DNA from 2 places in the Lacticaseibacillus boliensis genome. Region 1 is predicted to be linked to the other one. Evidence: riboswitches for the same ligand, from Rfam matches in the RefSeq annotation. Region 1 holds a riboswitch; the other holds the start of a gene.

Region 1 (6,116 bases):
CGGTTACTGGATATGATGCCGATGATCGCAGACGCCATGCATGGCAACACTGTGGTGATCGATGAAATCGACACCGGGATCCATGACCTGTTGATGTTGAAGCTAGTTGAGGCCTTGGACAAGCAGATCAAGGGTCAGCTGATCTTCAGCACGCATAATACGTTGTTGCTGAATGCGCTCCGCCCAGAATCTGCGTATGTTATTCAAGAGGATACTGATGGCTTTAAGTATGTCGCTAACTTTCCCGACATCAAAACCATCAAGAAGAACAACAACGTCCAGAAGATGTATCTTAATGGTGACTTTATGGGGATTCCGTACACAGGTTTCCTCGATCTCGATGAGGTGTTTGATGGCCAGCAAAAGTAGAAAGCGCCCCAAGCGGGTGTTGCGACCAGCGCAAGACATTGTGGTTGTGGTCGCCCATGGCTTATCTGAAGTGGCCATTGCTCAAAGTCTGGGTTCAGCGATCCGGTTAAAAATCATCGTGATTGCCGAAGATAGTGGTCGGTCGAGTATCCAGATCGAAGGATTGGCTAAGCGATTGTTAAAAGAAAGCGACTTAGCATCACAGGCGGTATTTGCCGAAGCGTATTCGCTTGAAAGCCTGGATCATCTGCATATTTTCACCTTGATGGATGTTGATGATGTGCAACACCCAGACGTCAAGAACGCGTATCTAAAAGGTCGGATTCCTGGATTATCCCGGCGGTGGTATAAAGATCGGGTCACACCAATCTATTGTGATGGTAACTTGGAGGACGTTCTCAAAGCGGTCGACATGCCATATGCACATTCGCGAGAAAAGTAATTTGTATCTCAAAATCTTCCCTGTTGCCCATTCGCCGCAGGAGCAGAAAACCAAACGCGACGACTTCATCGCGTTTCGAGATAAGTTGCAACGGGTGCCTGAGACAAACCTAGATGTATTTATCACAACTTGTTTGGAGATTGCGGCCAAGCGTTGATCAAGTCTAGCAACCACACACAAACAGCCTCACCATCCAATCGATGGTGAGGCTGTTGACGTCTGGTTTAGTTTGCGGTGAGGTTCGCGCCATAATACAACCGCTTCAGCCCCGGATGCGGAAAATCATCCCGCCAAGGCTTCATGTGGCCGCAGAAGTGGACGAGTACCGGATTCTGGCGGGTGCTGTGCAAGACATCGCGCGAGAAGCGCTGCGTCTCGCCAAGCATGATGTTGGTCTGGGCGTTGTATCTGGGGTGGAGCTGTTGCCACTGGCTGTGCAAGATCGCGTTGAGGGCGTCTTGGTCATGATATTTGCAGCGCTCGGCGTTTTCTTGCGCATAAGCCACGACCTGCGTGGCAATCTGGTCTCGGCGCCAGCGGGCGACGTCGATGAGCAGCATGCCGGAATTAAAATAGCGATCGGGTGAAACCTGCGCCAGGTCCATTTTTTCAAAACGGTCGAGGTCACCTCCGTCGGCCACGGCGCCGATGAGATTCGCGCCCAAGGCCGTGTCGTACAGCGGGCGCAAGGCGCCGGTGTTGACCATGTCGACGTCCAGGTACAAGATCCGCTCGACCGGGTAGTCTGCCAGCAGCTGATCGACGTAGATGCGGTAGTAGGCGGTCTTGGGGATGCGGTAGCTGGTCGCGACGTTGGCCGGCAAAGGGATGTGCGGAGTGATCAGCTGGATCACCACCCGCGGGTTGTTGGCGAAGGCCTGCGTCAACGCGCGGCGCTGCTGGGTGGTGACGTTGTCGCAGATGATGTAAAAATGCAACGCGTCTTGCGGATTGTTGGCGAGGATCGTGCGCGTGAGGTTCAGCGCCTGGAACACCATGTTGCGGTCGATTACCAGCATGATGTTGATGGGTTGTTGTTGGGTGATGGGGCGGTTCAGTTCTAACATACACTCACGTCTCCTTGCGTTTCTGGATTATGCATAGCAATTACTTATATATGCCATAATTCCAGCATAGCAAGTTGAGGGCGGGGGATGCAAGCGGATACATCGGTGAAAGAGAAGAAGACCAGATCGAGGTGCCACTTGTCGGCTAGAAATTACATGGCAGCAATTTCGTGTAACTTAATGAATGAGTTAGATTGTTCAGTGGCACTAGCGACAAGCGCACCATCTTTCACATTGATTGTAATTGAATATCCTTCATTCAGGTTTAATTGCGCGACGAATACTTTGGGAATGGTGAAATATAAGCTGTTGTTATTTTGCAAATGACTTGCTCTTGATCCATGATGATCATCTCTAAACCGAGTATAGCTGCGCTTAACTGAGGTGGTGGCGCAAGAAAACACAACTGATCTTGTGACTGTTCCTTGACAAATTCTCACCATTCTGTCATCTTAGAGCTTGTACAATATAACTGAATACCCGTCACAAAGGGGAGCCATTGGCTGAGAGTGGGGAAACCCTGACCCTTCGAACCTGTTCGCTAATACGAGCGTAGGGATTGTGAGCGTCGTAAATACGACCTTCTTTGTGCATGGGTAAAATCACAAAGGAGGTCTATTATTGTGCAAAAAAGTCATTCACATTTACAAGTCATTCTAGAAGTGGCGATCATCGCTGCGTTTGCCATGGCGTTGGAGTACGTCCCACACAAAACCGGCATCAGCTCTGTGGAAATGAGCTACGGCCTGATTCCAATCAGCGTGTTGGCGCTACGTCGTGGCGTCGGCCCGGCGATGGCGGCCGGCTTCACCTGGGGGATCTTGGATCTGCTCTTGATCGGGATCGGCGAAGGCAGCGTCTTGAACGTGACGCAAGGCTTTATCGAATATCCGATCGCCTTCACCGTGGCCGGGCTCGGCGGCCTTTTCTACAAGCCGTTCCAGCGCGCCTTGACGCAAAACGCCAAAGGCAAAGCTCTCGCGTGGGCGTGGTCGGCGGTGATCTTAGGCGTCTTCGCCAAGTATCTCTGCCACTTCTACGCCGGCTGGATCTTCTGGGGTAGCTACGCGCCTAAGGGGATGTCGGCTTGGATCTACTCGCTGTTCATTAACGGGCTGTCCGCCGTCTTCACCGGCATCTTGACGCTGGTTGTCACCACGGCTTTGGTCACGATCGCCAAGCACCTGTTCTTGCCTAAGCAAGTTGCACATTTGGCGGCCAATTAATCGATATATCCAAGCGGATCGCGTTGGCGGTCCGCTTTTTATTGCCCAAAAATAATTAAGGGGGTATATTAAGATTGGAATCTAATAACAGCGCTTTCATTTTGGAGGATAACGCGATGTCAGATCCGACGACGCTGTGGGTGTTGGGTGTAGGTGGAATATGGTCGGCTTTAGTGGGCGTGCAGGTGTTGCGCGGCCACTGGTTGCGGCTGGTCCGCGGTAACTTGTTTGGCAGTCAGACCGAATCGCTTCGAGCCGGTGGCGCCAAAGTTTGGGGTTGGTTTTACATCGGTGCCGGGATCGTTGCTGAAGGCTTGTTAGGCTATGCCTTATTGTTTGGTTGAGGCCGCACAGGTGACAAAACTGTTCGTTGTTCGCTGATCAGGCTGGGTGTATATTCACCCGTGAACAGAGAAAAATGAGTGATTGAGTTACACAGGAAGCGGGGGATCCGGATGAAAAAGGCGAGTGAAAGCGTCGCGAAACAAACAAACAACAACTATTACGGCGTCGGCGGCTTCACCAGCATCAAGGCTTACTTTGCCAATTACGTGAATTTCACCGGCCGCAGCAGTCGTCGCGAGTATTGGTGGTTGATGCTGTTTTCAGCTATCGTGGGGCTGATCATCGGCGGCGTGACGATCGCCGTCAGTATTGGGGCGGTGATAAAGCTGGCCAACAGCGGGGACACCGCCAAGCTGAGCAGTCCGATCGCGCTTCTGATGAGCATGCTGTGGTTATTGTTGCTCTTGATCGTCATCAGCTTGGTGACGTTGTTACCGTCGCTGTCCTTGGTGATCCGGCGGTTTCGCGACGCCGGGGTCCACTGGGCGGTGTATGTTGCGTTGTATGCGGGCCAGTGGCTCGTTTACATCTTGTTGTGGCATCAAGCAACCGCGCGACTGCTTTTGTTGGCGGCGATTGGCATCACGATGTTGGTCATCACGGTGCTGCCGACCAAGGATCCGCCGCGCGACGAAGCGGCAGGTCGTGAATGATGGCAGGCTTCTCCGGCATGGAGGAGCTTTTTTTTGATCCCAAGTATTACCATTTTTATATGGCGGATGCTGATACAATAAGATTGGTAGCGCCTACTTTCATTTTATAAACAAGATATTTATAAATGTTGATGACTATCACAAATTAAAATTAATACAATAGAGGAGAAGAGAACTGGACCACAGTTTGGAGGGAACATCATGAATAAAAAAAGAATCGGCCTAACAACTGAGAAGACCCGTTTCAGAATGTACAAGGCGAAGCACCAATGGGTCATTGCCGGTGCAACAGTGATTACGATCGCCGCACTGGGTTTCAGCAAGCCGCAAGCGACACACGCGGCGGCCACAACGAGCCCCGACGAACAAGCAACGGTCAGCGACACCCAGGCCCCGGCTGAGGCCGTCACGATGAAAAACGTGACACGCACGATCCACTATGTCGATGCGACGGGCAAAACCGTTGCCCCAGATACGGTACAGACGGCACACTTCACCTCTAACGATGATGGCAAGACTTGGCAGCAGACAGATAGCCAGGCCGGCTTCGCCGCGGTCGCAGCTGCGAGCGTCACAGGCATGACCGCTGACCAGCCGCAGATTGCTGCGGCAACTGTCACGGCGACAGACGCCAACAGCAGCGTGACGGTGCACTATGCCCAAAACGCCGCAGAAAAACCGGCCACAGCAACGCCGGCACAACCAACAACAGCTACCACAAGCAAGACCACAACCGCGACCCCGACCGAGGCGGCAACGACGACCAGCGCCCAAGTAACACCAGCGACTGCAAAAGCTGATGCGACCACAACGGCGGCTGACTCAGCAACGAAGACGGCAACAGACACGACAGCCAAGGATGCTGCGACTGCCAATGCGTCCCAAGCAAATGCAACGACGGCTACCGCAACCACAGCGACGACTGACACACCAGCAAGTGCTGCGACCAAGACAGCGGACACGACTGCGGCAAAAACCGCAGATTCAGCCACCACAGCCGCCGCAAAAACGAAGACCACTGCGCCAGTCGTTAGCTACAAGTCGCTTCTGAGTCCAACACCAGAGCCAGCGCCTACCAGCAACGCAACGGCATCGATGACGGTCAATGGGCAGACAAGTATCGTCGAGTCATATAGTGGTTTGACGGGCAATTCGGCGACAAAACCCGACTCCGGAACGCAAGACAAAGACAAGTTGTCGATTGCTGCTACCAATTTGGTTAAAGGCGACATTGTCTCCATTACCTTGCCGAACTTTAAGGCAATCGACTCCGCTCCTAATTTGAGTGGTGCCACTAAAGCGCAATCGACTAACGGGGTAACCTACACGGTGACGGCGGATACGCTGTCGACGTTAGGCTTTGATGTGCAGATCAAGGCAGCTTATTGGCCCGACAAATCCAAGTTGGATTATCAAGACATCGCAACGGTGGCTGTGAACGGTCAAGTCACTGGTCAAGTCGCGATGAAGGCGACTTACCACTTGGCGAATTTTAGCGGCTATTCGTTGTATAAAGATAGCAACGCCACCAATAAGGATACAAGTTTCGGCGGTGCCAGCCAGATCCACAGCGATGTCCAGGTGGGGGATGACTTTGTGCGCTGGGTCGACGCCGGTTATGAGACTGGCCTCACGGTGGCGGATTACAACAATCTAACAATCACAGTGCCAGTACCAGCTACCTACCAATTAGACACGGCGGTGACCAAACAGTTTGATACGGCTACGAAGAGATTGAACAATAACACCGATGATGATCTGACGACGGTTTGGGACGTTAGCCAAGCCAGTGTTGGTGCACCTGTCATCTTCACGCTGAACGAGGCGGCATCTCCTGCGACGGCACGAGTTGATCGGCCGTTGTACCTTGTCGGTAAGTTTATCAGTGGTGCTGATGGTGTGCAGACCGCGTCTGCACCGGCTTCGGTCAGTGGTTCAACGAAATATGGGGACATTCAAGGGACTTTTGACACGACGAATTGTCAACTCAAGTGCAACTTTTTACCCATGAAGA
Region 2 (6,116 bases), on a different contig from region 1:
AATCCGTCAGCACCCCGTCTAAATCAAAAATCATTCCTTTTAACATCGCGCACCTCTTCTGGTTTTTCTCAAGCGTAACCGCTCACAAGAGGCCGCGCAAGCCACACGAGGCTGTTAGCGGTAACAAGATCACCGCATGGTCCGGCGCAAAACCAGTTCCGGGGTCACCAACAACTCACCTTGCGGGGCACCGTCTTGTTGGATCTTGTTGAGCAACATCTGCGCAACCAGCTGGCCGAGATGGGCGACCGGCGACTTGACCGTCGAGAGTTGCGGATTGGAGACTTGATCCAAAAACACACCGTCGAAACCGACCACGCCATAGTCTTCCGGAATCATCCCGCCACAACGCCCGATCGCCCGCACCACGCCTAACGCCAGGCGATCTGAGGCACAGATAAACGTCGTGTTGGTTGGAAAATCATCCCAATGATCCGTCACAAACTGTTCTGAGATGTGACTATGATTGCGCAACCGGTGTACCTGAGGGATCTGGCCGGCACTTTGTAAGGTGTTGATATAACCGGCTTCGCGTGAGAATTCGAACGGTTCCTTCACGTCGATGCCAATAAAGACGATGTTGGTGAAGCCTTGATCGATCGCCGCTTGCGTCGCCATCTCAGTACCCAGTTTATTGTTCACGTCGACAAAATCACAACCATTGCTGTTTTCACCAAATAACACCACCGGCTTGGCGAGCGTCTCGATCCACGCGTAGTCGCTGCCGCGCATCCCGGTGATGATATACCCATCAGCATCGTCGCGCTTGAACTCCCTGTTCGTGATCAACTGCATCGCGTATTGTTGCGTGTCCAAGCCCTTAGCGATGCCAAACAACAGCGTCATGTAATACGGTTCTGTCGTGTCGATGTCTTCGAGGATCAAGAACTTGACGACCTGGGTGCGGTTATTGGCCAGCGCCTTGGCCGCCACATTGGGATGGTAATCAAGCGCCGCCATAGCGGCATAAACCAATTCCTGTAACGCCTTGGTGACCTGCTCTGGATGGTTGATCACCCGTGATACCGTCATTTTAGAAACATTCGCCTTTTTTGCCACGTCTGCAAGCGTAACCATTGCCATCCCTCCAGTACTCTAATGGCACTATACCACCACTTGCCGCTATGATACAAAAAAATGCAGCGGCACCCGCTTGCCTCATTAGAGAAGCCGCGACCAAACACCCGCCAACCGCTTTCATTTTCAAAGGATATCTGCTAAGCTACAAGTATATTAATGAATTGACACTAGGGGCGCCGCCATTAGCGGCCGAGATACGCATGTGCTGCGTGGTCCCTTCGAACCTGTAAGTTAGTACTTGCGTAGGGAAGTGTCGCCAAAATCATTGGCGCCGCGACTCTTCGCGGCGTCTTTTTTGCGATCAGGAGGAAAATAACATGGATTTAGAATTACTCGCGCAACTGCAAACCAAGCATCCACTCGTCGTCAACTACGCCAACTTCGTTACCCCGGGGTTTGTCGCCAACGGCCTCAACGCCTTGGGGGCTAGCCCCATCATGACGCTGGCCAAAGATGAAGCCGAAGACTTGATGGCCCCGGCCAACGCCTTGGTCATCAACCTCGGAACCGTCAACGAAGGCGACATGCCATTGATCTTGGCGCTTGCCAAAGCCGCCACAGATAAGAACAAACCGATCGTTTTGGATCCGGTGGCCGTCGGTGCCACCGGCTACCGTGCCCGCGCCGCCAAGCTGTTGCTGAACGACTATCCGATCAGTGTCATCCGTGGCAACGCCGGTGAGATCGCCTTTTTGGCCGGCGTCGAAGCCGAAGCCAAGGGCATCGACGCGCTGTCTGCGACGGCAGCGCCGGCAGACCTGGCCCAGCGGTGCGCGCAACGCTATGACTGCACCGTGGTGGTCAGCGGCAAGATCGACGCCATCGCTTCCGGCAACGACCTGGCGTCTGTCTTCAACCAAACCGCACTGCTGCCCGCTGTGGTCGGATCAGGCGACCTGCTGTCGAGTATCATCGGCGCCTATGCTGGCCTGACCACAGATACCTTCGAAGCGGCCTTGATGGGCGCGACGACCTTGGGTGTTGCCGGCGAGTTGGCCGCAGAGCCGCTGGAAGCGACACAGGCCGGGACCTTTGCTGCCAACTTGATGGATGTGCTCGCCAAGCTTGATGTCGAGACCCTCACCACCGCGGCTCGCTACGAAGAAGCCAAGCGCGCATAGGAGGGTAGCCATGTCTTTAACTCAGTTTCCTCAGGCGTTATCGATCGCCGGTTCTGATTCTGGCGGCGGTGCCGGCATGCAGGCAGATCTGAAAACAATCCAATCGCGACATGTTTTTGCCACGACCGTTCTCGTCGCCATCACCGCGCAAAACACACTCGGCGTTCAGGATTCGCTGGCCTTGCCGCCGGCGATGATCGATGCCCAGTTTGCGTCACTGGCGGCAGATCTGGCTATACGCGCATGCAAAACCGGCATGCTCGCAGACATCCCCACCGTGCGTGCCGTCGTGGCCAACCTCAAACGTTATGACTTCGGGCCCTTGACCGTCGACCCGGTGATGATTGCCAAAGGTGGCGCCTCGCTTTTGACCGAAGACGCCATCGCCGTCGTTCGCTCGGAGCTGTTTCCGCTGGCGACCTTGGTGACCCCTAACCTGCCAGAAGCCGAGAAGCTCACCGACACGGCCATCACCGACCGCCAGTCGATGAAAAAAGCCGCCCACACGTTGTTGACCTTCGGGGCCAAAAACGTGATCGTCAAAGGCGGCCATCTCAGCGACGACGATTCTGCCAGCGATTACGTTTTGTTGGCAGATGGCAGCGACTTTTGGATGCCGGCTACCCGCATCGACACGGTACGCACCCATGGCACCGGCGACACCTTATCGGCCTGCATCACCGCGGAGTTGGCCAAAGGGCGCCCGTTAGCCAGCGCGATCCGCACCGGTAAGACGTATGTCGAAGCCGCTATTCGTGACGGCATTGTTGTCGGTCACGGCCACGGACCGCTGAACCACTGGGCTTATCCGGAGGACGCTTATGAAGACTAGTACCCGCGACAACGCCTTCTTGTGGTTTGGTGCGGCGATCAGTCTCGCGGAGATCCTTTCCGGGACGCTGTTTGCACCGCTGGGCATCGCCCGCGGTCTGGCCGCGATCATCCTCGGCCACTTGATTGGCGGTTTGTTGATGTATGGCTGCGGGCGGATCGGCGCCGCCAGCGGATTGCCGGCGATGGCGACCACCGCCAGCGCCTTTGGCACCCACGGGTCGCAATGGTTTGCCGCCTTGAACACCCTGCAGTTGCTCGGCTGGACCGCCGTCATGATTTTTGCCGGCGCCCAGGCCGCGCAAGTGTTTTGGCCGATCAGCCTAGGCTTTTGGGCAGTCGTGATCGGCATCATCATCGCCTTGTGGTTGCTGATCGGGTTGCAAGACCTCGGCCGCTGGAACACGATTGCAGCCATCGCGCTGTGTCTTGCCGTGGTTTACTTAAGCGTGCGCTACCTCACCCACGGCAGCATCCCCGCGCCGACCGGCCACCTGAGCTTCGGGGCGGCTTTGGAACTGGCCATCGCGATGCCGCTGTCTTGGTTGCCACTGATCGCCGATTACACCAGCCAGGCCGCCAAACCGTTGCGCGCCAACACGGTCAGCGTCTGGGTCTACAACTTGACCAGCTCTTGGATGTTTGCCATTGGGTTGTTTGGGACGCTGATCACCGGCCAAACCGCGATCGCCGGGCTGATGCGTGGCTTCGGTCTTGGGATCGTGGCGCTGGTTGTGATTATTTTGTCCACGATCACCACGACGTTTTTGGATGTGTACTCCGCCGGCGTCAGCGCGGCATTGCTCACCAAGTTGCCCGCCAAATGGTTGGCGCTGCTGGTGACGGCACTGGGCACAGCCGTGGCGGTGTTTGTGCCGCAGTCGGCCTATGCGAATTTTCTTTATTGGATCTCGGCGGTGTTCGTCCCGCTAGCCGTGATTCAAATCATCTGCGCGGCCTTGCACCAACGCGCCACCGCCGGTTTTGACTGGCCTAACCTCGCGCTGTGGGCGCTTGGCGTCGCGTTGTACCGCTTGTTTTTGGCCCATGTCACCGTGCTGGGAAGCACGATCCCGACCATCGTGTTGGTCGCAGGGCTGACTTTGATCGTCAATTGGAGGCGAAGAAATCTTGTTAAAAGAAGCGCTTAAGTTATATGCCGTCACCGATCGTCACTGGCTTAACGGGCGCACGCTTGAGGCCTGCGTCCAACAAGCCCTCGCTGGCGGCGTGACGATGTTACAGTTGCGTGAAAAAAACCTGACTACCGAGGCTTTTATTCAAGAAGCCCGGCGGATCAAGCCATTGTGTCAGGCCGCCCACGTGCCGTTCATCATCGATGACAACGTCGAAGTCGCCTTGGCCGTCGACGCTGACGGCGTCCATGTCGGCCAAGACGATCGCGATGCTGCTTCCGTCCGCCGGCTGATCGGACCCGACAAGATCCTTGGCGTCTCTGCACAAACCGTCCCGGAAGCCGTCCAGGCCCAAGCCGCCGGGGCCGATTATCTGGGCGTCGGCGCCGTGTTTGCCACCGCGACCAAGCCAGACGCCGTCGACGTTCCGCTGGCGACGCTACAGGCAATCACCGCCGCGGTCACGATCCCGACAGTGGCGATCGGCGGCATCCATCCTGGAAACCTCATGCAACTGCGCGACACCGGCATCGCCGGCGTCGCCTTGGTGTCTGAAATCTTCGCCGCCACAGATATTCAAGCCAACGCGAAAACCCTTAACCGGCAGGTCACCGCGATGCTGGCGTGAGCACGCAAAAAGGACCAAGACAAAATTAAAGTTGACGAAATAACCACGATGATTACAGATATGTACGCGCCATAAAGCACCGCATTTACGTAGAAGGGCCATGCCAAGCAAAATCGCAAAGTTTGCGATTTACTCGGCATGACCCTTCTACGCTATGCTAAAACCGCTTTATGTCGCAGCCACTTTTTTTACGGTCTAATCCACCATGAGATCGACAAAGGTCGCCCGGTCGAGGTGGCTGAAATATTGGCCTACATCGATATCTGCCACCGCGTCTTCAATGGCGTCGCGTCGGTAGTTTCGGCCCAGCAGCCGCATTGCCAGCTCGGCAGAATCGCGCTCGCCAAAATAATCACCGTAAAAATGGACGCCGGTGATCTTACCTTGAACCACTTGGATCCGCGCGTCAACGATGCCCACCGCCGGATACCGGCGGCGCCGTTGGATCGTATACGGCGGCGTCTGGCCGAAGATCCATTGGTCGTTGCCGTAAGTTTCAGCCACGAGCTTAGCGATCGCGGCGTTGTCTGCGGCGCTCAGGTGTAGCTGCTTATCCGCAATCGCCGCCAGGTCAACCACCCCAAACAACCGCCGCACCAATTCATCGCGAAAAGCCGGCGTCGTCAGGTGCTGATACTGCGGCGCCAGATATGGCCGCAGGTTGGTCACATGGCTGCGCACCGATCGGGTTCCTTTGGATTCGATCTTATCTTTGGCAACATGTAGCGCCTGCGGCAACACGTTAAGATCCACATCAAGCATCAACGTCCCGTGTGAAAACAGCTTGCCGCGCTTTTTGTACATCGCGTTGCCGGAAAATTTCTTGCCATCGATCATCAAATCGTTGCGCCCACTGACCGTCGCCCCAGTCGCGCCCATCGCGTGTAAGGCGTCTAGGATCGGTGCGGTAAACGCCTTAAAGTTGCCAAAGTCTTGTTGCGTCGCCGGGGTCACGAAGCTAAAGCTGACGTTACCCAGATCATCATACACGGCGCCGCCGCCAGACAGCCGTCTGGTCAGCGTGATCTGATGCTGGCGCACGTATGGCACATCGATTTCTTCTAGCGGATTCTGATTGCGGCCGATAATGATGCAAGGCTTTTGAATATAAAACAAAACCAGTGGCTCGTCGAAATCTTGTTGCAACAGATACTGCTCAGTCGCCAGGTTGACTCTGATATCATTAGAAGGCATGTTGTAGTAGCGCATCGCCATCATCTCCTCATTCACAGATCCATTATGTGAGAGCTTACAATCAATGTCAATCACGCCACGCCTCACCACAAGTAAATTGGCAGCTCACAACAATGCTGATTTTCT

Evidence for each region. A riboswitch is a leader RNA that binds a small molecule or an ion and turns the genes downstream of it on or off. The one in region 1 is predicted to bind thiamine pyrophosphate.
Region 2: linked by a shared signal. The riboswitch ahead of thiM (hydroxyethylthiazole kinase) and the one ahead of thiT (energy-coupled thiamine transporter ThiT) in region 1 are both predicted to bind thiamine pyrophosphate.

What each region holds. Positions count from the first base shown of each region.
Region 1 is NZ_BAAIHN010000005.1:118,140-124,255, forward strand. It holds gene ACYVRB_RS03975 (AAA family ATPase) at 1-369, shown strand, start outside; gene ACYVRB_RS03980 (hypothetical protein) at 353-811, shown strand; gene ACYVRB_RS03985 (glycosyltransferase family 8 protein) at 1,036-1,878, opposite strand; TPP riboswitch at 2,358-2,454, shown strand; gene thiT (energy-coupled thiamine transporter ThiT) at 2,565-3,104, shown strand; gene ACYVRB_RS03995 (hypothetical protein) at 3,221-3,448, shown strand; gene ACYVRB_RS04000 (DUF805 domain-containing protein) at 3,560-4,102, shown strand; partial or broken gene ACYVRB_RS04005 (mucin-binding protein) at 4,304-4,756, shown strand; partial or broken gene ACYVRB_RS04010 (IS30 family transposase) at 6,085-6,116, opposite strand, start outside.
Region 2 is NZ_BAAIHN010000009.1:22,607-28,722, forward strand. It holds gene pgmB (beta-phosphoglucomutase) at 1-46, opposite strand, end outside; gene ACYVRB_RS05550 (LacI family DNA-binding transcriptional regulator) at 130-1,077, opposite strand; TPP riboswitch at 1,240-1,346, shown strand; gene thiM (hydroxyethylthiazole kinase) at 1,398-2,201, shown strand; gene thiD (bifunctional hydroxymethylpyrimidine kinase/phosphomethylpyrimidine kinase) at 2,212-3,033, shown strand; gene cytX (putative hydroxymethylpyrimidine transporter CytX) at 3,023-4,183, shown strand; gene thiE (thiamine phosphate synthase) at 4,164-4,796, shown strand; gene ACYVRB_RS05575 (lipoate--protein ligase) at 4,992-6,005, opposite strand.